DNA from 2 places in the Microbacterium sp. S308A+ genome. Region 1 is predicted to be linked to the other one. Evidence: predicted binding sites of a transcription regulator. Region 1 holds the regulator's gene; the other holds the start of a gene.
The links. The regulator HrcA, encoded in region 1, represses chaperone genes, less so after heat shock. The targets are predictions, from matches to a motif close to TTNGCACTCGNNNNNNNCGAGTGCNAA.

Region 1 (11,850 bases):
CCGGTGTCAGTGAGGTGAGCGGATCCTGGAAGATCATCGCGATGCCGTTGCCTCGTAGCGCCGACATCTGCCGGTCTGTCTTGCCGACGAGCTCCTGCCCGTCGAACATGATCGATCCGGTGACTCTGGCGTTGTCGTCGAGGAGCCCCATGATCGCGAGCGAGGTCACGGACTTCCCCGAGCCTGACTCGCCCACGATGCCGAGCGTGCGGCCAGGGGCAAGGTCGAAGGACACGCCGCGGACGGCGTCCACGCGGCCCGCTTCGGAGGCGAAGCTGACCTTGAGGTCTCGAACGGAGAGCAGGGGAGCGGTCATGCGCGGCCTCCTGCCGCCGAGGTGGGGTCGAGGGCGTCGCGCAGGCCGTCGGCGATGAGCGCCATCGAGACGGTGAGGAGCGTGAGCGCTGCGGCGGGGAAGTAGAACAGCCACGGCGCGCTGGTGATCGTGTTCGCGCCGGTTCCGATCAGCGATCCGAGCGAGACGTCGGGGATCTTCACGCCGAAGCCGATGAAGGAGAGGCCGGTCTCGGCCATGACGGCCGTGACGACGCCGAGGGTGAAGTTGATCACGAGGAGCGACCCGATGTTCGGAAGGAGGTGCCGCAGGACGATCCTCATGCCGGGGACACCCATGTACCGCGCCGCGTGGACGTACTCGCGCTCGCGCAGGGAGAGGGCCATGGTCCAGATCACTCGTGCGGGGAAGAACCAGCTCGTGAAGATCATCACGAGCGAGATGATCCGCCAATCGCCTCCGGCGCTGTTGGAGACCAGCGCGAGAATGAGGAAGGTCGGCACGACCATGAAGAAGTGGATGACGACAAGAGCGATCCGCTCCGTGAAGCCGCCGAAGTACGCCGCGGCGGTCCCGACCACCGCCGAGATCACAGTGGTTCCGATCGACACCGTCAGAGCGATCATCAGCGATCGCTGAGTTCCTACCGCGACCTGTGCGAAGAGGTCGTTGCCGGCGGTCGTCGTCCCGAACCAGTGGTCTGCGGACGGCGGCGTCCCCAGGTTCAGGAAGTCGAGGTAGACGTGGTCGTACCGTGCGACGAGAGGGCCGACGATCGAGAAAAGCACCAGAAGGAGGAAGATGACCACGCCGACGACCGCCGGCTTGTTGCGCATGAAACGGCGGTAGTACAGCTCGAACGTCGACATCCGCCTGCGAGGGAGGCGGGCGGCCGTCGTGTCGGGGCCGACGGGCGGCTGGATGGATGTGGCGCTCATGTCAGCTCACCCTCACTCGCGGGTCCAGGACCACGACGGCGATGTCGGACAGGATGGCGCCGATCGCGGTCAGCACGGCGCCGAAGGCGGCGACCGCCACGACGCCGTGGATGTCGTTCTTGCTGATGGTGTCGATGAAATACCGACCCATCCCGTGCCAGCCGAAGATCGACTCGGTGAGGATCGCACCGGTGAAGACGGCGGGGATGCTGAAGGCGAGCTGGGTCGCGACGGGGATGAGCGACGTGCGCAGAGCGTGCCTGCGGATGGCCTGCTGCTTTGTGAGGCCCTTCGCACGCGCCGTGCGCACGTAGTCGGCCTTGATGTTGTCGAGCAGGAGCGAGCGCTGGAGGAAGTGATAGCTCGCGTAGCTGACGACGACGAGGGCGATCGTCGGGAGCGTGAGATGCTGCAGCTTGTCGAGGAGAGTGGGGAAGAACCCTTCGACATCGTCGCTGCTGGCCCCGGTGACGTAGAAGACCCTGGCGCCGACCAGGTCGTTGAACCCGATCGCGAGGAGGACGATGCCGAGGGCCGCGACGACGATGTTGATGTTCATCGTGATGATGGAGGTGGCCTGACCGATGCGGTCGCCGAGCCGATACTGCCGAGACGCCGTGTAGACGCCGAGGGCGATGCCGAGGACGGCGGCGATGATGGTCGCCCCGAGCACGAGCTCCGCCGAGACCCACATACGGTAGGAGATCTGCTCGTTGACGGATTGGCCGACCGGGCTCACCCCCCAGTCCCAGTGCAGGACGATGTCGGTGAGCCACGTCCACCAGCGTTGGAGAAGCGGGACGGAGTCGCTGAGGTTGCGGGGCTCGAGGACGTTGGAGATCTCGTCCTGGGTGAGCGGGGGGCGACGTCCCACATAGTTGCTGCGCGGATCGAGGAAGGACCACGCAAGGAAGTAGGTCAGATTGGTCGCCACCGCGATCATGAGGAGCCAGCCGAGGAGACGGCGGAGCAGGTACTTGATCAAGATGGTGTTCTTTCTCTTTCACAGACGCCGCACGGGGTCTCCGACGCAACGCTGGGTCCGACGTCATTCAAACATCATCGACCCGCGGTGGTGAAGCGGGCGGAAGCGAGTCCCGTGAGACGGAAGCCCATCTCTTGAGGAACCGAGTCCCGACGTGGCAACGTCGCGAGACTATCACCGCGGCCGGACGAGCGCGGGTTAGGGAGACCTCATCCGATCCCTCGACCGCCGGGGCGCATCGGGCGAGGGGGAGGCGAGGGCACCGGGAATCCTCGATCGCTCCCGTAGAATCGTCCGGACATGTCACCACGCGCCCTCACTCCGCTTCAGCCTGCCGCGACGCCGCCGGCGCAGATCCGGAACTTCTGCATCATCGCTCACATCGACCACGGCAAGTCGACCCTTGCCGACCGCATGCTCCAGATCACCGGGGTGGTCGCAGAGCGCGACATGAGGGCGCAGTACCTCGACCGGATGGACATCGAGCGCGAGCGCGGCATCACCATCAAGAGCCAGGCGGTCCGGATGCCCTGGCAGATCGAGGGCGAGACCTTCGCCTTGAACATGATCGACACTCCGGGGCACGTCGACTTCACCTACGAGGTGTCGCGCTCGCTCGCCGCCTGCGAGGGCGCGATCCTCCTCGTGGACGCGGCGCAGGGAATCGAGGCGCAGACGCTGGCGAACCTCTATCTGGCGCTGGAGAACGACCTCACGATCATCCCGGTCCTGAACAAGATCGATCTGCCCGCGGCGGAGCCGGAGAAGTATGCGAAGGAGCTTGCGGACCTCATCGGGGGGAGACCGGAGGACGTGCTGCGTGTGTCCGGCAAGACGGGGGCCGGTGTCGAGGACCTGCTCGATCGCCTCGTGCAGGAGATCCCCGGTCCGACCGGAGACGCGGACGCGCCCGCGCGGGCGATGATCTTCGACTCCGTCTATGACGCCTATCGCGGCGTCGTCACGTATGTCCGGATGGTCGACGGCAAGCTGGAACCGCGCGAGCGGATCCAGATGATGTCCACCGGCGCCAACCACGAGCTGCTCGAGATCGGCGTGTCGAGCCCAGAGCCCACCCCGACCAAGGGACTCGGCGTGGGCGAGGTCGGCTACCTCATCACCGGGGTGAAGGACGTGCGCCAGTCGAAGGTCGGCGACACCGTCACGAACGCCCGCAAGCCTGCGGCCGAGGCGCTGGCGGGCTATACCGACCCGAAGCCCATGGTCTTCTCCGGCATCTATCCGATCGACGGCAGCGACTACGCGGAGCTTCGCGAGGCGCTCGACAAGCTCAAGCTCTCGGACGCGTCCCTGCAGTACGAGCCGGAGACCTCGGTCGCCCTCGGGTTCGGCTTCCGCTGCGGCTTCCTCGGCCTTCTGCACCTGGAGATCATCACCGAGCGCCTGTCGCGGGAGTTCGGCCTCGACCTCATCACGACGGCGCCGAGCGTGATCTACGAGGTGCTCACGTCCGACACCGGCGAGACCGTCACGGTCACGAACCCGAGCGAGTACCCGGACGGCCGTATCGGCTCCGTCTCCGAGCCGATGGTCAAGGCAGCGATCCTCCTCCCGAAGGATTACGTGGGAACGGTGATGGAGCTCTGCCAGTCTCGCCGCGGGTCGCTCCTGGGCATGGAGTACTTCTCCGAGGAGCGTGTGGAACTGCGCTACAACATTCCACTGGGCGAGATCGTCTTCGACTTCTTCGACCAGCTGAAGTCGAAGACACAGGGGTACGCGTCGCTCGACTACGAGCCCGCGGGCTCCCAGGAGGCCGACCTCGTCAAGGTCGACATCCTGCTCCAGGGTGAGAAGGTCGACGCCTTCAGCTCGATCGTGCATCGTGACAAGGCCTACAGCTACGGCACGATGATGGCCGAGCGGCTGCGCAAGCTCATCCCTCGGCAGCAGTTCGAGGTGCCGATCCAGGCCGCGATCGGTGCCAGGATCATCGCGCGAGAGACGATCCGCGCGATCCGCAAGGACGTGCTCGCCAAGTGCTACGGCGGCGACATCACCCGAAAGCGCAAGCTCCTGGAGAAGCAGAAGGAAGGCAAGAAGCGCATGAAGATGGTCGGCCGCGTGGAGGTCCCCCAGGAGGCGTTCATCGCCGCGCTGTCCGGCGACGTCGAAGGCAAGGACAAGAAGTAGCTCATGCGCCTCCCGGCGTACGGGCGCGGGACGACGCGGATGCCGATCCTCGATCCGCCTACCGGGATGCGGACGCACGAGGTGTCGACACCCGTCCCGCCGCACCGACGGGCCGCCGTCGCCGAGCTGGTCTCGTCCTGGGAGCTCAAACGGCGGGTCGGCTTCGGGGCACCAGCCGGACAGCCGACGCCGGACGCGGAGGGAATGCTCTCCCTCCGGGTGCTCGGCATCCTGTTCCGTGAGCCGGTGCGCGTGGTCTGGGCGGGTGAGGCGGGCTTCGGGTACGAGACGCGCCGGGGGCATCCGCTCTACGGGGAGGAGTCCTTCGAGCTGACGGAGGACGGCCTGTTCACCGCTCGATCGTTGTCGTGTCCCGCCTCACCGATGTGGCGGCTCCTCGGCCCGTTGCTGAGGGCGATGCAGCGGCGGACGATGGCGGGATACCTGCGCGAGGTGACGGCCGTCTCGGAGGGAAGCTTTGCCGTCTCGTCAAGGAAGGGACAGTAGGGTGGAACGCATGCGTCGCGGGACATTCCGAGAAGGCACGGTGGACTACGCCGCGGTCGGGGCCACTCATGCCCCGGATCTCATGCAGTATCCGCCGGAGCGGAGCATCCCCGCTGAGCAGTCTTGGCGTATCGGCAGCGGTGAGGAGCGTTTTCGCACCGCGAGCGACGCCTTGCTCTCCTGGACCGCGCAGCGCGCGGCCGGTCTCCAGCTCGAGGATCTGCGGCCGGCCTCGGGTCCCGGGTATGCAGGGGTCAGCTTCGACGCGGAGGGAACGCCGATCGCTCCGAGCAAGAGCGCGATCGAGCAGCGTACCGATGGCGAGGGCACTCCCTTCGCCGGCGCGGGGATGACGCTGCGCGTCCGCGGCAGGGTCGCCGGTTTCAACGCGGACGCAGAGCTGCGTGTGATCTCGGTGAGCGAGGAGGCACGTCGGGTCGGCTTCGTGCTGGGAACCGTGGGCGGCTCGGTGGTGAGCGGCGAGGAGTCGTTCGACGTCGACTGGCGCGAGGAGTCGGACGAGGTCTGGTTCACCGTCCGTGCCTTCGACGCGCCCAACACGCTCCTGTACCGGGTGCTGCCGGCTCTGGTCCGTCGCCGGCGCAGGGAGCTCTTCGCCCGTTACCTGCGGGGGATCTCTCCGCTCTACGCGACCCCCGCCTGATGGCCGGGTCCCTTCCGTCGGGGGATCCCGCTCCGCGCGACGGGCGTCTGCCCGAGGACCTGTTCGTCGACATCACCGCGCCGTTCTCGGCCTATCTGCACGTGCCTTTCTGCCGGGTCCGCTGCGGATACTGCGACTTCAACACCTACACCTCCTCGGAGCTGCGCGGGGCGAGCCAGGACGAGTACGCGGACACGCTGCTCTCGGAGATCGCGATCGCCCGCGACGTGCTCGCGGAGCGCGGTGCACTCCGCCCGCTCGACACGGTGTTCTTCGGCGGTGGCACCCCGACTCTGCTGCCCCCAGGCGACTTGGCCCGGATGCTGAAGGGTGCGATCGACGCGTTCGGCATCCGCGAGGGGGCGGAGGTGACGGTGGAGGCGAACCCGGACACCGTGACCCCGTTGGTCGCAGACGAGCTGGCGCGTTCAGGGGTGACGCGCCTCTCCGTCGGGATGCAGTCCGCGGTGCCGTCGGTGCTCGCCGCGCTGGATCGCACGCATCGCCCGGAGAACGTCCGCGGAGCGGTGTCTGCGGCACGTGACGCGGGGCTCGCGGTGAGCGTGGACCTCATCTACGGCGCTCCGGGAGAGAGCCTCGCGGACTGGCAGGAATCGCTCGACGCCGCGGTCGCTCTCGCCCCCGACCATGTGTCGGCGTATGCCCTGATCATCGAGGAGGGGACGAAGCTCGCACGTCAGATCAGGCGCGGTGAGGTCCCCGCCCCCGACGACGACCTGCAGGCCGACATGTACGAGCTCGCCGACGCCGTGCTCGCCGGCGCAGGGTTCGACTGGTACGAGGTGAGCAACTGGGCACGGACGCCTGCTCAGCGTTCACAGCACAACATGGCCTACTGGCGAGGGACGGACTGGTGGGGTTTCGGTCCGGGGGCGCACAGCCACATCGCCGGCCTGCGGTGGTGGAACGTGAAGCATCCGGCGGCATACGCGGCGCGGCTGGGAGCAGGCGACTCCCCGGCAGCAGGCACCGAGCGTCCTGCGCCGTCGGCCCGCGCACTCGAAAGGGTTCTTCTCCGGTCTCGCATGGCGGAAGGGCTTCCGCTCGACGCGCTGCCCGACACAGCCCGTGGCCGTGTCGCCGGACTCATCGCGGACGGTCTCGTCATCGGGACGGAAGCCCTGCGAGGGCGGATCGTCCTGACCCTGCGGGGTCGTCTCCTCGCCGACGCGGTCGTCCGCACCCTCACCGACTGAGTCATCGCCCGATCTCGGATCAGGATCAGGATCAGGATCAGGGCAGCAGCTCGAGGCTCGTCGTCCGGCGTCGCGGGACGGTCGCGGTCTCGTTGCCGAACAGCCGGATCGAGAGGGCGTCGTCGAAACATGGCCAGCCGAGCTCGCCGCTGCGGATGAACCGGGAGAAGGGCGGGCGCGTCCCCGTCGGAGACCGGTAGAATTGGCACTCGACAGGATGGAGTGCCAATCTGTCATCGACAGGAAACGTCGCGGTCCGGCGAGCAGAGGAGGCGAGATGGTCACCGAACGGGGTCTCCAGGTCCTCCGCGCGATCGTCGAGGACTTCGTCGAGACGAACGAGCCGGTCGGGAGCAAGTCCATCGTCGAGCGCCATGCGTTCGGCGTCTCGGCCGCGACCATCCGCAACGACATGGCTCAGCTCGAGGACGAGGAGCTCATCGCGGCTCCGCACACGTCATCGGGACGGGTGCCGACCGACAAGGGCTATCGCGTCTTCGTCGACCATCTCGCGCAGCTCCGCCCGCTCTCGACCGCGCAGCGGAGTGCGATCACCGCGTTCCTGACGGATCCAGCCGATCTCGACGACCTGATGGTGCGCACGGTTCGGGTGCTCACTCGGCTGACGGGCCAGGTCGCGCTGGCCCAGTACCCCTCCTTCGCCCGTGCCCACGTCACGCATGTGGAGCTCGTCGCTCTTGCCCCGAACCGGCTGCTCGCCGTGCTCGTCACCGATGCCGGCGGCGTCTCGCAGCGTCTCATCCCGCTGCCGCTCGACCTCGGCGAGGCCGAGCTCGCCGCGTTGCGTGCGCGAATGACCGTTCTGCTCGTGGGACGGTCGGTGCGCCGAGGGCTCGAGCGAATCGACGAACTGCAGGACGCTCCGGAGGGGACCGCGCTGGCGTTGGCGCAGACATGTGCATGTCGAGCGATCAAGGAGGAGCTGGAGGAGTTCCGTCAGGAACGGCTGGTGATGGCGGGGGCCGCGACCCTCGCCCGTCGTGAGCACGACTTCCGGGGCAGTATCCACCCGCTTCTCGAGGCCATCGAGGAGCAGGTGACGCTCCTGCGTCTGATGAGCGAGATGGTCACGGACGAGCAGGGACTGGCGGCGAGCATCGGTGCGGAGAACGAGGCGTTCGGCATCCCGGAGGCCTCAATCGTGGCGAGCAACTACGTCACCCCCAGCGGGACGGCACGCGTGGGCGTCATGGGGCCGACGCGCATGGACTATCCGAGCAATCTCGCCGCGGCGCGGGCGGTGGCCCGCTACCTGTCGCGGTTGCTCGACGAGGACGAGGCGGGCCGCTGAGCGGTGCGCGGAGGCCGGCGCGGGAGACGCCGGCGAAGGAAAGGTGACTGTGGCGGACCACTACGAAGTCCTGGGCGTCTCGCGCGAGGCGAGCGAGGACGAGATCAAGAAGGCCTACCGTCGACTGGCGCGACAGCTCCATCCCGATGTGAATCCGAGCGAGGAGGCCGCGGAGCGTTTCAAGCTCGTGACCCATGCCTACGATGTCCTGAGCGACCCCGAGTCGCGCCGTCGATACGACATGGGCGGGGACGAGAGCGGCGGCTTCGGGGGCTTCGGCGGTTTCGGCGACATCTTCGAGACGTTCTTCGGAGGCGGGGGCGGACGTTCGGCCCGTCCGCGCTCACGTCGAGAGCGTGGACAGGACGCCCTCGTGCGCATCACGCTCGATCTCGACGACGTCGTCTTCGGGGTGCACCGTGACATCGAGGTGGACACGGCCGTTCTCTGCGAGACCTGCCATGGCTCGTGCTGCCAGGAGGGGACCTCGCCGGTCACCTGTGACATCTGCGGAGGCTCCGGCCATGTCCAGCAGCAGGTGCGGAGCCTTCTGGGCACCGTGGTCACCACGCAGCCGTGCGGATCCTGCGAGGGCTACGGCACGACGATCCCGTACCCGTGCGCGACCTGCGGTGGCCAAGGACGGGTCCGTTCGCGGCGGACGGTGGGGCTGGACATCCCGGCGGGAGTCGAGACCGGTCTCCGCCTGCAGCTCCCCGGCTCCGGCGAGGTCGGCCGAGCCGGTGGTCCGAACGGCGACCTCTACGTCGAGGTGACCGTCGCCCCGCATCCGTCCTTCAGCCGTGACGGCGACGACCTGCTGGCCACGCTCGAGGTCGCCATGACCGATGCCGTCCTCGGCACCTCCGCTCAGATCGACGCGCTCGACGGCGCGGTCGACCTGGAGATCCGTCCCGGCGTGCAGTCCGGAGACGTGCTGACCATCAAGGGCCGTGGTATCACCCCGCTGCGCGGCAGTCAGCGCGGCGACCTTCGCGTGGGGGTCCAGGTGGTCACTCCGACACGGATCGACGGCAAGCAGCGCGCTCTCATCGAGGACTTCGCGAAGCGAGCCAAGGCGCCCGCGCCCAAGCTCGCCGAGTTCCACCAGGGGCTCTTCTCCAAGCTGCGCGACCGGTTCCGGAACGGCTGATCGTGGCGCTGCACTTCCTCACGGCGGACGCGGCCGGGGCAGAGCCGGGGGACGTCGTCACCTTGGGCGGTGCCGAAGCGAGGCACGCCGCGGTCGTGCGGCGGGTACGGGCGGGAGAGCGGGTGACTCTCGGCGACGGAGGTGGAGTCTGGCTCGGCGGCGTCGTGGAGACGACGGGGCCGGGGAGCGTGGCTGTCCGTGTCGAGACCCGTGAGCTGCGCCCGGCGCCGACATCGAGGGTCATTCTCGTCCAGGCGCTCGCGAAGGGCGACAGGGACGAGCGGGCGGTGCAGGCGGCGTGCGAGCTCGGCGTGGACGAGATCGTTCCCTGGCAGGCCGCACGCAGCGTCTCCCGGTGGGACGGGACGAAGGCGGCGAAGGGTCGCGAGCGCTGGGCGACGATCGTCCGGGAGGCGGCGAAGCAGGCGCATCGCGCCTGGGTGCCAGAGGTCTCGGCCGTCGAGACCACGGCGGACATCGCCAGTCGTGCGGCATCGCAGCGGGTCCTCGTCCTCGATCCCGCCGCGACGACACGTGTGAGCACGCTGCAGGACGACGGGCGCGACGTCGTGCTCGTCGTCGGGCCGGAGGGCGGCATCGCGACCGAGGAGCTTGAGCGGCTCTCGGCCGCAGGCGCCGAGCGCATGCTGCTCGGTGAGACCGTCCTGCGCACCTCGACGGCGGGTCCCGCTGCCCTTGCCGCCCTCAACGTGCTCCGGGGCCGCTGGTGACGTGCGCGCCGGCGAGCGGGGCCAGGCGCTGACGGCGTTCTCCGCCCTGTCGGAATCGGCGCGATCGCTAGGATGGAACGCATGTCAGATCCTTCGATCTTCACGCGCATCCTCACCGGGGACATCCCCGGTGAGGTCCTGCTCGACACGGACCGGGTGTTCGCCATCCGGGACATCGCCCCGCAGGCGCCGCTGCACGCGCTCGTGATCCCGAAGACCGAGGACTACAAGGACGTGACCGAGCTCGCCGCGGGCGACCCGTCCCTGCTCGCCGAGATCGTCGCAGCCGCGAAGCGGATCGCGGTCGAGCACGCCAACGGGGAGTATCGTCTGATCTTCAACAACGGCGCCAGCGTCGCACAATCCGTCTTCCACGTGCACGCTCACGTGCTCGGCAACATCGAGGAGAACAAGCTCGTTGGCTTCTGACAGGGAGAACGACAGGGGCGGTGCGCCCGTCATCGAACGCATGCACGCCGACGGCGTGGCCATGGTGCAGTTGCTCGGCCCGCAGGATCGTCTGCTCCGCGTGCTGGAGAGGGAGCACCCTGCGGTCGAGGTGCTCGTGCGAGGCAACGAGATCACCCTGCGCGGGGACGCCGGTCCGGTGGCCGCCGCGAAGGCTCTTGTCGAGGAGCTGCTGGCGATGACCAAGGCCGGCCACGACCTCCTGCCCGGCGACGTCTCCAGCTCTGCCCGCCTCCTCCGGCGCGATGACGGACCGCGCCCGAGCGAGGTGCTCGGTGAAGCGATCCTCTCCTCCCGAGGACGCGTGATCAGGCCCAAGACGCTCGGGCAGAAGGAGTATGTCGACGCGATCGAGGAGAACACCATCGTGTTCGGCATCGGTCCCGCCGGCACGGGAAAGACCTACCTCGCGATGGCGAAGGCGGTCCAGGCGCTCCAGCGCAAGGACGTGGAGCGGATCATCCTCACCCGCCCGGCCGTCGAGGCAGGGGAGCGCCTCGGCTTCCTCCCCGGCACGCTCACCGACAAGATCGACCCGTATCTGCGTCCGCTCTACGACGCGCTGAACGAGATGATGGATCCGGAGATCGTGCCGCGCCTCATGGCGACGGGCACGATCGAGGTCGCGCCTCTCGCCTACATGCGCGGACGCACTCTAAACGACTCCTTCGTGGTGCTCGACGAGGCGCAGAACACCACGCCGGAGCAGATGAAGATGTTCCTGACGCGGCTCGGCTTCGGCACGAAGATGGTCGTCACCGGCGACATCACACAGGTCGATCTCCCCCAGGGGGCCTCCGGGCTGCGTCTGGTGACCCGTGTGCTCCAGGGCATCGACGACATCCACTTCTCCCGTCTGACCAGCGATGACGTCGTGCGCCACACACTCGTCGGGCGGATCGTGGATGCCTACAGCGAATATGACGAACAGCGCACGGCGGCGCGCGTCGAGCGTGAGCAGGCGGCGGAGTTCGCCAACCGCGCCGAACGCCGTGCCGGGCTCCGTTCCGGACCGCGCGACCGCCAGCAGCCGAAACGAGGACGATCGTGATCGAGATCAACAACGAGTCGGCGATCGACGTCGACGAGACCGTCCTGCTGCGGCTGACCGAGCACAACCTGGCGCAGCTCAACGTGAGCCCGGACGCCGACGTCGCGATCGTCCTCGTGGACGAGGGAGCGATGGAGGCCCTCCACGTGCAGTGGATGGACGAGCCGGGACCGACCGACGTGTTGAGCTTCCCTATGGACGAACTGCGCCCGGGGACGATCGACCGTCCGACGCCCCCCGGGCTGCTCGGCGACATCGTGCTCTGCCCCCAGGTGGCCGAGACCCAGGCGGTCGCGGCCATGCACACCCTGATGGACGAGCTGATCCTGCTCACGACCCACGGGCTGCTGCACCTCCTCGGCTTCGACCACGCGG
Region 2 (11,850 bases), on a different contig from region 1:
GATGATCGCCGCCCTCGCAGCGGAGCTCATCTCCTCCGGACGCCGGCCCTCGACTCTCGCCTTCGGGGCGGACTCGACCCTCCCCGTCACGGAGATCCAGGTGGATGAGGGGCCGGCGCCTGTGCAGGCCGGAGCAGGACGATGAGCGGGGAGGGCCCGCAGCCGGAGCGTTTCGCCCGGCTGCCCACCGTGCCGACGCCGCTGAGCCCCGAGAGCGGCTCTGACGTCGCCGAGGGGGCATTCGTCCGGGACGCCGCCTGGACGCCGTCCGACGGCAGCGAGCTCCGACCCCGTCCGGAGGCGCGGCTGGCGCCATGGGCGCTCCTGGCCGCGGTCGTCGCTCTTGTCGCCTCGTTCTTCGTCGGCTGGGGGATCCCGCTCGGGATCCTCGCCGTGATCGCTGCGATCCTCTCGATCCGCCGCCCGGCCGAGAGCCGGGGCATGTCGCTCTGGGCGCTCGTGCTCGCCCTCGTCTCCTGCCTCTACAGTCTGGGCTGGCTGGCGTGGGCCGCATACGGTTCGGGCCTGTTCGGCTCCTGAGGTCCTCCCTCCTCCGCGGACGCTCCCTGACGGAGAGGACTCGGGGACCGGCCTACGGCACCGCGATCGCCGCGCGGTCTCCTGCAGGACCTCCAGGGCGAGAACCGACGGCTCTGAGGCCCGGCCGGATCAGACGCGGTCGGCGAGGATCGCCTGCCGCCTCTCGCCGGCTCGCACGAGGAGGAGCGTCGCGGCCGTCGCTCCCTTCAGCGTCAGCCTCCGTCGGAAGGCGGAGGGGTCGATGTCGACGCCCCGCTTCTTGATCTCCACCGTGCCGACGTCTGCGGCGCGGAGGACGGCGTTGATGGCCTTCGGATGCAGGGGAAGCACCTCGCGCACACGGAACGAGACGGCGAGCGGGCTCTCCGACGGCGCATCCGAGGTGAGATAGGCGATCTTCTCGTCGAGCATCCCGGCGTCCATGCCCCGCGCGAGATCGCCGATGAGGCGGGCGCGGATCACGGCGCCGTCGGGCTCGTGGAGGTAGGCGGCAAGAGGGCGGACCTCGGCGTCGGGACTGTCCGACGCCGCGACGAGCTCGTGAGTCTCCTCGCCGCGCACGACCATGGCCGCGCGCCGCACGCCGGGGCGGGCGAGCGCACCCGACCACAGGACGAGCTCGACCACGCTGCCGTCCGCGCTCACCCACTGGGCCTCGGCGTCGGCGGGCAGAGCGGCCCGGTCGTGCCCCGGGCCGAGCTTGATCCCGGCGGACATGCTCGCTGCGAGAGCGAAGGCCCAGTCCAGCGGGGGCGAGTAGTCGGCGGCGGAGACACGGCGGGTCTCCCGGTGCCCGGCCGTGCGCCGGGCGGGGTCCAGCCACACCGCGTCGGCGGCGGAGAGGTCCGTCTCCTGCGCGATCCCGTGGCGCACGACGACGTCGTCCCCGAAGGGCGCGAGGTTGTAGGCGGCGAGCGCGGCGGTGACCTCGTCGGCGTCCACCGCGGTCACGCCCAGCCCGGCGCCGGCGAAGGCGAGCGCGTCTCCGCCGATCCCGCAGCCGAGGTCGGCGACACGTGCGATCCCGGCGGCCCGCATCCGGCCGGCGTGCCGGGCGGCCACGCCGAGACGGGTCGCCTGCTCGAGCCCCGCCCGGGTGAAAAGCATCCGGTCGGCGAAATCGCCGAACTTGGCGCGGGCCTTGGCTCGCAGGTGGGCCTGGCCGACCACCGCGGCGACGAGGTCGGGCCCGTGCCCGGCGGCGCGGAGGCGTGAGACGGCGGCAGCGGCCGCACCTGTCGTCTCGACCGGGCCCAGGGAGTCCAGCAGGCGCAGGCCCTCGGACGTGAGCAGCGCGGTCAGTTCGGCCATCTCCACGGGACCCAGCCTAGGAGGCACGCGGCGAGGCCGTGAATTGGCACTCGCATTGCGGGAGTGCCAGCCATGCGCCTAGACTGTGGTTAGCACTCTCAGGCTGAGGGTGCTAACGAGTCTTTGAACCGTCAAGAAAGAGGTAGACCGTGTCGGTTTCCATCAAGCCGCTCGAGGACCGCATCGTCATCAAGCAGGTCGAGGCCGAGCAGACCACCGCGAGTGGCCTGGTCATCCCCGACACCGCCAAGGAGAAGCCCCAGGAGGGCGAGGTCGTGGCGGTGGGCCCCGGCCGCATCGACGACAACGGCAACCGCGTTCCGCTCGATGTCGCCGTCGGCGACCGCGTTCTCTACAGCAAGTACGGCGGGACCGAGGTGAAGTTCGGCGCCGACGAGTACCTTGTGCTCTCGGCCCGTGACGTCCTCGCGGTCGTCGTCCGCTGAACGACACCCACTCTCGCTCGGAAGGCCCGGTGCTTCTGCACCGGGCCTTCCGTCGTCTCCGTCGCGCTCCCGCGGCGTCCCGCCGATCGCGATCCGGCCACAGAGGCGAGCGATCCTGCCAACAGGGTCTGGCCCTGCCCGCCGCGTCCGCACCCGGGAATAGGGTTGTGCGGTGACATCCCCCTCGCGCAGCACCCAGACCACCGGCATCGCCTACACCGTCGGGGCCTACGTGATCTGGGGGATCCTGCCGCTCTACTTCCTCCTCCTCGCCCCGACAGGACCGTGGGAGCTCGTCGCCTGGCGGGTCCTGCTGTCGCTCGTCTTCTGCGCGATCCTGCTCACGGTCACGCGCGGATGGGCGGCATTGCGCGCCGTCGTCCGTCAACCGCGGCTGCTCGCCCTCACGGCCCTCGCGGGTCTGCTGATCTACGTCAACTGGCAGGTGTTCATCCTGGCCACCCTCTCGGGCAACATCGTCGAGACGAGCCTCGGATATTTCATCAACCCGATCGCGATGGTGCTCCTCGGCGTCTTCGTGCTGCACGAGCGGCTCCGGCCGCTGCAGTGGGCAGCGATCGGGATCGCCGCGGTGGCCGTGCTGGTGATCATCTTCGCGCACGGGTCCTTCCCGTGGATCGCCCTCTCGCTCACCGCCTCCTTCGGCGTCTACGGGCTGGTCAAGAAGCAGATCGGCCCCGCTGTCGACGCCGTGAGCGGGCTGACGCTGGAGTCTCTCTGGCTCGTCCCGATCGCCGTTCTGCAGCTGGTTCTCGTCGCCGCGGACGGGGGGATCACGTTCGGCTCCTCCGGGCCTTTGCACACCGTGCTCCTCGCCTTCGCGGGGGTGGCGACCGCGGTGCCGCTGCTGCTCTTCGCCGCGGGAACCCGTCGCATCGCCCTCGCCCTCGTCGGGATGATCCAGTTCATCACCCCTGTCATGCAGTTCGTCGTCGGGGTGGTGCTCCGCGGTGAGGACATGCCGTTCGAACGCTGGGTCGGGTTCGCGATCGTGTGGGTCGCGATCGCGGTCTTCCTCCTGGACCTCGGGATCGCCACGCGCCGGGGACGTGCGGAAGAGATCATCGAACCCGTGTGAGGGATCGTTAGCGCACCGAGACAAACGAAACCCGGAACCTCTGTCGCCGCGAACTACTGTTGATGCACCGAGTGTGGCCGTCCGAAGAAGCACGGCCACGTTCAGCCACGCAAAGGAGCATCATGAACGCACTCAAGGCTTCGCGAGTGGCCAAGGCGCTCACCGGGATCGCGCTCGTCAGCGCATCCGCACTGGTGATCGCCGGCTGCAGCGGAAACCCCGGGACGACGCCGTCCGAGACGTCGGGAGGAGGCAAGCCCGCGGCCGACCTGACCCTGAAACTGGGCTCTCTTCTCCCGTCCACCGGAACGCTCGCGTTCCTGGGCGCGCCGATGGAGGCCGGCGTGCAGCTGGCCGTCTCCCAGGTGAATGACGCGAAGGCCGGGATCACGATCGGTCTCAGCAGCGCCGACGAGGGCGATCTCGACAACAAGGCGTACGAGACCTCGATCACCAAGCTGCAGAGCGAGGGTGTCTCGGCCGTCGTGGGCGCCGCCTCGTCGAGCGTGAGCAAGCTCATCCTCGACGGCAACGTCGGCAGCGGCATCCTCACGATCTCGCCCTCCAACACCTCGCCGGACTTCACCGGGATCAACCCGATGTACTTCCGCACCGCGCCGAGCGACCTGCTCCAGGGCGAGGTCCTGGGCAACCAGATCGCGGAGGACGGCAACAAGACCCTCGGCATCATCTATCAGAACGACCCGTATGGGACCGGGCTGTACCAGGCGATCAAGGACACGTTCACGAGCACCGGCGGCACGGTCGTCGCGGAGGCCTCGTACAACCAGGGCGACGGGCAGTTCGACGCCCAGGTCCAGACCATCGCCGCGGCCAAGCCCGATGCCGTCGCCGTGGTCTCCTACGAGCAGTTCAAGACGATCGCGCCGCTCCTGGGCAACGCGGGCATCAACACCGGCAAGCTCTACATGGTCGACGGGAACCTGTCCAACTACGCCAAGGACAGCCTGCCGGTCAAGCTGGAGGGCTCGAAGGGGACGCGCGCGGGAGCCAAGCTCCCGGACGACTTCCTGGACCAGCTCAACAAGGTCTGGACGGCGAAGGGCAACCCGCCCATCAACGACGTGACCTATTCGTCCGAGGCCTATGACGCGGTGATCCTCGTCGCGCTCGCCGCCCTGAAGGCGGGATCGACGACGGGCAAGGACATCGCGGCCACGATGCGCGAGGTCTCCGGCGGGACCGGCGACGGGGAGAAGTGCACCACGTTCGCCGAGTGCGCGAAGATCATCGGCGACGGCGGGACTGCGGACTACGACGGCCTCTCCGGCGAGATCACTTTCGACGACAAGAACGACCCGAAGGGTGCGGCGATCGGCGTCTACGAGTACGGCGCCGACAACAACAACACGCGGATCAAGTAGGTCTCTGCGAGACGGGAGGCGGTCCGGGCAGGCCCGGGCCGCCTCCCGCTGTGTTCGCGGGGCGGATGCCCGGTCTCTGCCGCAGTGCCCGTGTCAGGTGCAAGATCGAGCGGCTAGCCTGGAGGCGCCGTCGAAAGGAGCGCCCGATGTTCGACAGCCCGCTCTCGGCGTCTGCGTATGAGGTCCTCGGTGTCGTCCCGGGCGCCGAGGAGGAGGAGCTCAGGCGGGCGTACCGCCTGCGTCTTCGCCTCGCCCATCCCGACACCGGCGGTGATGCCCTCTCCTTCGTCGCGGTGCAGCGGGCGTGGGAGCTCATCGGCACGCCCGAGGCGCGGGCCGCCTACGACAGCGGGCACGGGTTCGCCGCGGGGGAGCGGTGGCGCGGGTGGGACGAGCCGGAGACCCGCACCGGGTCACGGCTCAGGGCGACCTCGTACGGCCGCGCCGGCGGATGGCATCGGCGGAGGTATCTCGCGCTGGCGCGTGAGTGGGCGGGCGCGGAGGTCTCTGATCCGTATGATCCCGCGTTCGTGCGACAGGTCCCCAAGGAGCTTCGCCGGCTGCTCGCCGACGCCCTTGCCGAGGAGGAGACGGCGCGCACGGTGTCGGATCTCGGGATGGGCTTCACGATATGGCACGACGTCGCCACGGGCCCGTCCGACGCCGGCGAGGAGGGACACAAGCTCGATCACATCGTGCTCGGCCCCACCGGCGCCTACGGGGTGAGCTCGCTCGACCTCGGCGGGATCGCCCGCTTCCGCGGCGGGGAGATCATCGGACCGGACGTCGGGCCACGAGCGCCCGTGACCGTGCTTCTGACCGGCCTGCGGGCTGTGGCACGGACGACGCGGGTGCGCTTCGGCGGCGGTGTCGTGGCGGTCCCGGACGACGCGCTCGCCCAGGCGGCCGTGTCGCTCGGCACGGTCCGCGGAGTGCCCATCGTCGTGACCCGCCGCAGCGCTCTCGCGACCATGCTCCGCGGCGGTGTGCCAGGAGGACGACCCGTCGGAGGCAACGAGCTGTTCGACATGAGGACCCGCCTGCAGCAGGCCATCCGCTTCGCCTAGCCGCGTCGCCCTCCGCAGGGCGCGGCTAGGCGGCGTCCTGGCCGAGCGTGCCGAGGTAGAGGCCGATGACCTTGGGGTCGTTCAGCAGGTCGCGGCCCGTCCCCTCATAGGCGTCGCGGCCCTGGTCGAGGACGTAGCCGCGGTCGCAGATCTGCAGGCAGCGGCGGGCGTTCTGCTCGACCATGATCGTCGTCACGCCGGCCTTGTTGATGTCGGACACCCGGATGAAGGCGTCGTCCTGGCGAACGGGCGAGAGGCCCGCGGACGGCTCGTCGAGCAGGAGCACCGAAGGATCCATCATCAGCGCTCGCGACATGGCGACCATCTGCCGTTCGCCGCCGGAGAGCGAGCCCGCGCGCTGGTTCAGGCGCTTGCCGAGCTCCGCGAAGATGCCGGTGACGAACTCCAGCCGCTCGGCGTACGCCTTCGGCCGCTGGTAGAGCCCCATCTGGAGGTTCTCGGCGATCGTCAGCGAGGGGAACACGTTGTTGGTCTGAGGGACGAAGGCCACACCACGGGCGACGAGCTTGTCCGCCTTGAGCCCGACGATGCTCTCGCCCTTCACGGTGATCTCTCCCTCGCGAACGTTGACCATCCCGAAGATCGACTTCAGAAGCGTCGACTTCCCCGCACCATTGGGCCCGATGATGCCGATCAGCTCGCCCTGCCGGGCGATGAGGCTCGCCCCGTTCAGGATGTTGACCCCAGGGAGGTAGCCGGCGTGGACGTCCTTCAGCTCCACCACCACGTCGTCCGCGCGGTCGTGCGCGGTACCGGCCTGCGGCGCGTCGGTCATGTGCGGTCCTCCTCGATGTCGTCTCCGGCGTCCTCCGCGGCGATCTCCTGCGCGACCTCGGCCTCGATCACGGTGCGGGTCGCCGTCGCCTCGGCCGGGTCGAGCACGGTGATCCGGCCGGTGACGGCACCGAGGTCCACGTCCTGATGCGCGCCGAGGTAGGCGTCGACCACCGCGGGGTCGTCCATCACGGTCTCCGGCGGGCCCTCGGCCACCACACGACCTTCGGCCATCACGACCACCCAGTCCGCGATGTGCCGGACCATGTGCATGTCGTGCTCGACGAAGAGCACGGTCATCCCGCGATCCTTGAGGTCGAGGATGTGGTCGAGCAGCGACTGCGTCAGCGCGGGGTTCACGCCCGCCATCGGCTCGTCCAGCATCACCAGACTGGGGTCGCTCATCAGCGCCCGTGCCATCTCGAGGAGCTTCCGCTGCCCTCCGGAGAGCGAGGCGGCGAAGTCCTTCTCCTTCGCGTCGAGCTTGAAGCGCACGAGCAGCTCGCGCGCCCTCTGCTCGATCTCACGATCCTGTCCGCGCCAGAGGAAGGGGAGCAGGCTCGTCCAGAACCGCTCCCCGCGCTGGCCGGGAGCCCCGAGCTTCATGTTCTCCAGCACGGTGAGGAGCGACAGCGACTTCGTGAGCTGGAAGGTGCGCACCTGTCCCATCCGCGCCACCTTGAACGAGGGGATGCCGGCGAGGTTCTTGCCGTCGTACCTCCAGGACCCGGCGTTGGGCTTGTCGAAGCCGCAGAGCAGATTGAACAGGGTGGTCTTGCCCGCCCCGTTCGGGCCGATGAGTGCGGTGATCGCGCCACGCGGGATCTCGAGGTGCTCGACGTCGACCGCGGCGAGACCCCCGAAGCGTCGGGTGACGCCGTCGGCGACGAGGATCGGGTCCGCCTTCGCGACGCCTGGAGCCGCGGGACCCTTCGCGAGCCCTGTGGTCTTGGGACGGCGGACGCTGCTCGCCTCCGGAGGAGCCGCCTGCGCCCCGGGGGCGCTGTTCTCATTTGACAAAGGTCATCTCCCTCTTGTCGCCGAGGATCCCCTGTGGGCGGAAGATCACGATGAGCATGAGCACCACGCCCACGAGCACGAAGCGCACCGTCTCGGCCTGCACGCTCGTCATGGGGAGGTACCCGGCGGCGGCGAGCTGCGGGATGAGGTTGCCGAGGAAGGCGAACACCACCCAGAAGACCACCGCGCCGAGTGTGGGGCCGAACACCGTCGCCGCGCCGCCGAGCAGCAGGATCGTCCAGAGGAAGAAGGTCAGCGACGTCGAGTAACTCCCCGGGACGACCGCCGAGGGGAGGACGAAGACGATGCCGCCGAGGGCGCCGATGATCCCGCCCAGCACCAGTGCCTGCATCTTGAAGGCGAAGACGTTCTTGCCGAGCGAGCGCACCGCGTCCTCGTCCTCTCGGATGCCCTTGAGCACCCGGCCCCAGGGGCTGCGCATGAGCGCCCAGACGAGGACGACGACGATCGCCAGCATGACCAGGCCGAACACGCGGTTCCACAGGTCCGTCTCGTTGTACGTCCACGGGCCGAAGCCGTAGGTGCCGGGAGGGAACGGGTTGATCTCCCGGAATCCGGCGCTGTAGCCGGAGAGGCCTCCGGCCGAGTTCGTCCACTTCTTGAACAGCTCGGTGAGGAAGAGGAGCCGGACGATCTCGGCGGCCGCGATCGTCGCGATCGCGAGGTAGTCGGCCCTCAGACGCAGCGTCGGGATGCCGAGGACGAGCGCGAACGCGGCGCCGGCGAGAAGGCCGATGAGCATGCCCAGCCACCAGGGGAGGCCGAAGCTCAGCACCGAGATCGCATAGCCGTAGCCGCCGACGGCCATGAACGCCGCCATGCCGAAGTTCAGCAGGCCCGCGTAGCCGAAGTGCACCGCGAGACCTGTCGCGGCCAGCGCATAGGCGATCGTGACCGGGCTGAACAGGTAGGCGGCGGTGTTGCCGAAGATGGTTCCGAAGTCCATGCGTCAGCCCAGCCTTTCCTTGCGTCCGAGGAGTCCTTGCGGTCGCACCAGGAGGATCACGATCAGCGCGACCAGGGCGCTCGCGTACTTGAGGTCGGAGGGGATCCACAGGGTCGACACCTCGACGGCGATCCCCACGATGAGGGAGCCGATGAGCGCGCCGATCGCGGAGCCGAGACCGCCGAGCGTGATCGCGCAGAACATCAGGAGCAGCATCTGCATGCCCATGTCCCACTTCACCCCGGGGCGGAAGTAGGCCCAGAGGATGCCGGAGAGGGCGGCCAGCACGCCGGCGATGATCCAGACGATCCGGATCACCCGATCGACGTCGATGCCGGAGGCGGCCGCCAGCTGCGGGTTGTCGGAGATGGCCCTGGTGGCCTTGCCGATCCGGGTCCTGGTGAGGAAGAGGGCCATCGCGATGATCACCGCGAGGCTCGTCCCCATGGCGATCATGTCGATGTAGGAGAGCGAGATCGGGCCGAGCTGGATCGGCGTGGGACTCGCGCCGGGAAGCTGGTACGTCCCGCCGCCGATGATGTACTGCAGCGCGTAGCGGAGGGCCAGCGAGAGGCCGATGCTGACGATCATGAGCTGGACCACGCCGAGCCCTCGTCGTCGCAGCGGCCGCCAGAGCCCGGCGTCCATCGCCCAGCCGAGGACGGCTCCGGCGATCACCGCGGCGGCGATGCCGAGCCAGAGGGGGAGGCTCCACAGCGAGCTGACGATGAGGGCGACCACACCTCCCCAGGTCACCATCTCGCCGTGCGCGAAGTTCGAGAGCCGGGTGGTGCCGTAGATGAGAGCGGCTCCCATCGATGCGAGTCCGAGCAGGAGACCGAAGTTGATCCCGCCCACCAGCCTCGACAGCAGCTGATCGACGAACGAGGTGGTCTGGCGTTCGCCCTCGCCGAGGAAGAGGTTGATGATCTTCGTCCCCGTCAGCCCGAACTCCACCTCCTGCGACGCCGAGTCGCCCTCGACGATCACGCCTTTCGGTAGGGTCGACTCGTCGACGGTCAGGGTGTAGGTCGCCTTCTCCGGGACGTAGAGGCGCCACTTGCCCTCCGCGTCGGTCTCGGTGTCGGCGGAGAAGCCGTTGCCCTCGACCTTCACCACCACGCCCTCGATCGGCTTGTCGTCGTAGGAGATCACCCCGGCGAAGTAGAAGTCCGTCTTCTCCTGGCCGTCGTCGGCCAGGGCGCTGTGGGGCCCCTGGAGCACCATGAACGCGGCGGCGAGCAGCGCGCACACCAGCGTCACCAGCCATCGTCGGGTCGGTGCGACGGTCGTCCTCTGTTCCACGCATCCTCCACGGTGAGTGCGTCGTCTGCGGCACCCCATCGCGTCGCAGGTCTCCGAGCGTAGCCTGAGATGTTCCGTACGCCTACCGGGTCGCCCGCACCGGGGCGAGACGCGGTCCGTCCAGGGAATGAAGGCGACCGGTTCCGCCTTACAATTGACAGACGCGAGAGGAGCCCTCATGGAGCAGCACGACCCGTTCGGATTCGTCGGACTCACCTACGACGACGTGCTGCTGCTGCCGGGGCACACTGATGTGATTCCCAGCGAAGCCGACACATCTTCGCGTGTGACCCGACGGATTTCGGTGGCGACGCCGTTGCTCTCCAGCGCCATGGACACTGTTACCGAGGCGCGGATGGCGATTGCGATGGCTCGCGAGGGCGGTCTGGGGATCCTGCACCGCAACCTGTCGATCGCGGACCAGGCGGCCCAGGTCGATCGCGTCAAGCGCAGCGAGTCCGGGATGATCACCGACCCCATCACCACGACGCCCGAGGCGACGATCGAGGAGGTCGACACGCTCTGCGCGACCTATCGCATCTCCGGGCTCCCCGTCGTCGATCCGGACGGACGGCTCGTGGGCATCGTCACCAATCGCGACATGCGCTTCGTCTCCGGGTTCGAACGGCAGACGACCCTCGTCCGCGACGTCATGACCTCCGAGGGCCTGGTCACCGCGCCCGTCGGCGTGGCCGCGGGGGAGGTCATCGCGCTGTTCGCGCAGCACCGTGTGGAGAAGCTGCCCCTCATCGACGCCGAGGGCAAGCTCGCCGGGCTCATCACCATCAAGGACTTCGACAAGAGCGAGAAGTACCCGCTCGCGACCAAGGACGATCAGGGACGGCTGCGCGTGGGCGCCGCGATCGGCTTCTTCGGCGACGCGTGGGAGCGTGCCGAGGCGTTGCGCGACGCCGGCGTGGACGTGCTCGTGGTCGACACGGCCAACGGGCAGTCCCAGGGCGTGATCGACCTCGTGCGGCGGCTCAAGGCCGACCCGTCCTTCGCTCACATCGACGTCATCGGCGGCAACGTCGCGACCAGGGAGGGCGCGCAGGCGCTCGTGGACGCGGGCGTGGACGCGGTGAAAGTGGGCGTGGGCCCTGGGTCGATCTGCACCACCCGAGTGGTGGCAGGCGTCGGCGTGCCGCAGGTCACCGCGGTCTATGAGGCGTCGCTCGCCGCAATGCCCGCCGGGATCCCGGTCATCGCCGACGGCGGCCTGCAGTACTCCGGCGACATCGCCAAGGCGCTCGTCGCCGGCGCCGACGCGGTGATGCTGGGCTCGCTCCTGGCCGGGACCGACGAGTCGCCGGGCGAGATCGTCTTCCAGGGTGGCAAGCAGTTCAAGCAGTACCGCGGAATGGGGTCGCTCGGCGCGATGCAGACCCGCGGCAAGCAGACGTCCTACTCCAAGGATCGCTACTTCCAGGCCGACGTCCCCAGCGACGACAAGCTCATCCCCGAGGGAATCGAGGGACAGGTGCCCTACCGGGGGCCGCTCGCGGCCGTCGCGTACCAGCTCGTCGGCGGACTGCGTCAGTCGATGTTCTACGTCGGCGCGCGCACGATCGAGGAGCTCAAGCAGAGGGGGCGGTTCGTGCGTATCACCGCCGCCGGCCTGAAGGAGTCCCACCCGCACGACGTGCAGATCGTCGTCGAGGCTCCGAACTACAAGAAGTAGCCACAGCGCCACCGTGGTGTCGGCGGTCCTCCGACCGGGCGTTGCGTCAGATGACGACGATCGTGGCGGGGGCGGCTGAGGGCCGTTAGCCTCGCCGCATGACTCTCCTCCCCGACACCGAAACCCACACCGACGTCTCCGCCGACGAGCGCGCCCGCCGCCTCACCGAGGCCGGCGCCGCCTGGAACGAGCGCATCGCCGCCGACGCCTCGTCGGCCGCGCTCACCTATCGCG

Region 2: groES (co-chaperone GroES) is a predicted target of HrcA. The motif match lies at 1,895-1,921, and genes of this name have one in related genera.

The regions. Positions count from the first base shown of each region.
Region 1 is NZ_JBNAFT010000001.1:208,480-220,329, forward strand. Features, by position in the region: gene ACP15J_RS00970 (dipeptide ABC transporter ATP-binding protein) at 1-316, opposite strand, end outside; gene ACP15J_RS00975 (ABC transporter permease) at 313-1,233, opposite strand; gene ACP15J_RS00980 (ABC transporter permease) at 1,235-2,218, opposite strand; gene lepA (translation elongation factor 4) at 2,519-4,372, shown strand; gene ACP15J_RS00990 (DUF1990 family protein) at 4,376-4,879, shown strand; gene ACP15J_RS00995 (DUF1990 family protein) at 4,890-5,543, shown strand; gene hemW (radical SAM family heme chaperone HemW) at 5,543-6,760, shown strand; gene ACP15J_RS01005 (hypothetical protein) at 6,798-6,989, opposite strand; gene hrcA (heat-inducible transcriptional repressor HrcA) at 7,038-8,072, shown strand; gene dnaJ (molecular chaperone DnaJ) at 8,122-9,225, shown strand; gene ACP15J_RS01020 (16S rRNA (uracil(1498)-N(3))-methyltransferase) at 9,228-9,956, shown strand; gene ACP15J_RS01025 (HIT domain-containing protein) at 10,038-10,385, shown strand; gene ACP15J_RS01030 (PhoH family protein) at 10,426-11,475, shown strand; gene ybeY (rRNA maturation RNase YbeY) at 11,469-11,850, shown strand, end outside.
Region 2 is NZ_JBNAFT010000002.1:225,168-237,017, forward strand. Features, by position in the region: gene tsaD (tRNA (adenosine(37)-N6)-threonylcarbamoyltransferase complex transferase subunit TsaD) at 1-145, shown strand, start outside; gene ACP15J_RS06870 (hypothetical protein) at 142-540, shown strand; gene ACP15J_RS06875 (THUMP-like domain-containing protein) at 670-1,857, opposite strand; gene groES (co-chaperone GroES) at 2,001-2,297, shown strand; gene rarD (EamA family transporter RarD) at 2,470-3,396, shown strand; gene ACP15J_RS06890 (ABC transporter substrate-binding protein) at 3,519-4,781, shown strand; gene ACP15J_RS06895 (DnaJ domain-containing protein) at 4,928-5,848, shown strand; gene ACP15J_RS06900 (ABC transporter ATP-binding protein) at 5,874-6,644, opposite strand; gene ACP15J_RS06905 (ABC transporter ATP-binding protein) at 6,641-7,663, opposite strand; gene ACP15J_RS06910 (branched-chain amino acid ABC transporter permease) at 7,653-8,630, opposite strand; gene ACP15J_RS06915 (ABC transporter permease subunit) at 8,634-9,857, opposite strand; gene guaB (IMP dehydrogenase) at 10,114-11,616, shown strand; gene ACP15J_RS06925 (OsmC family protein) at 11,715-11,850, shown strand, end outside.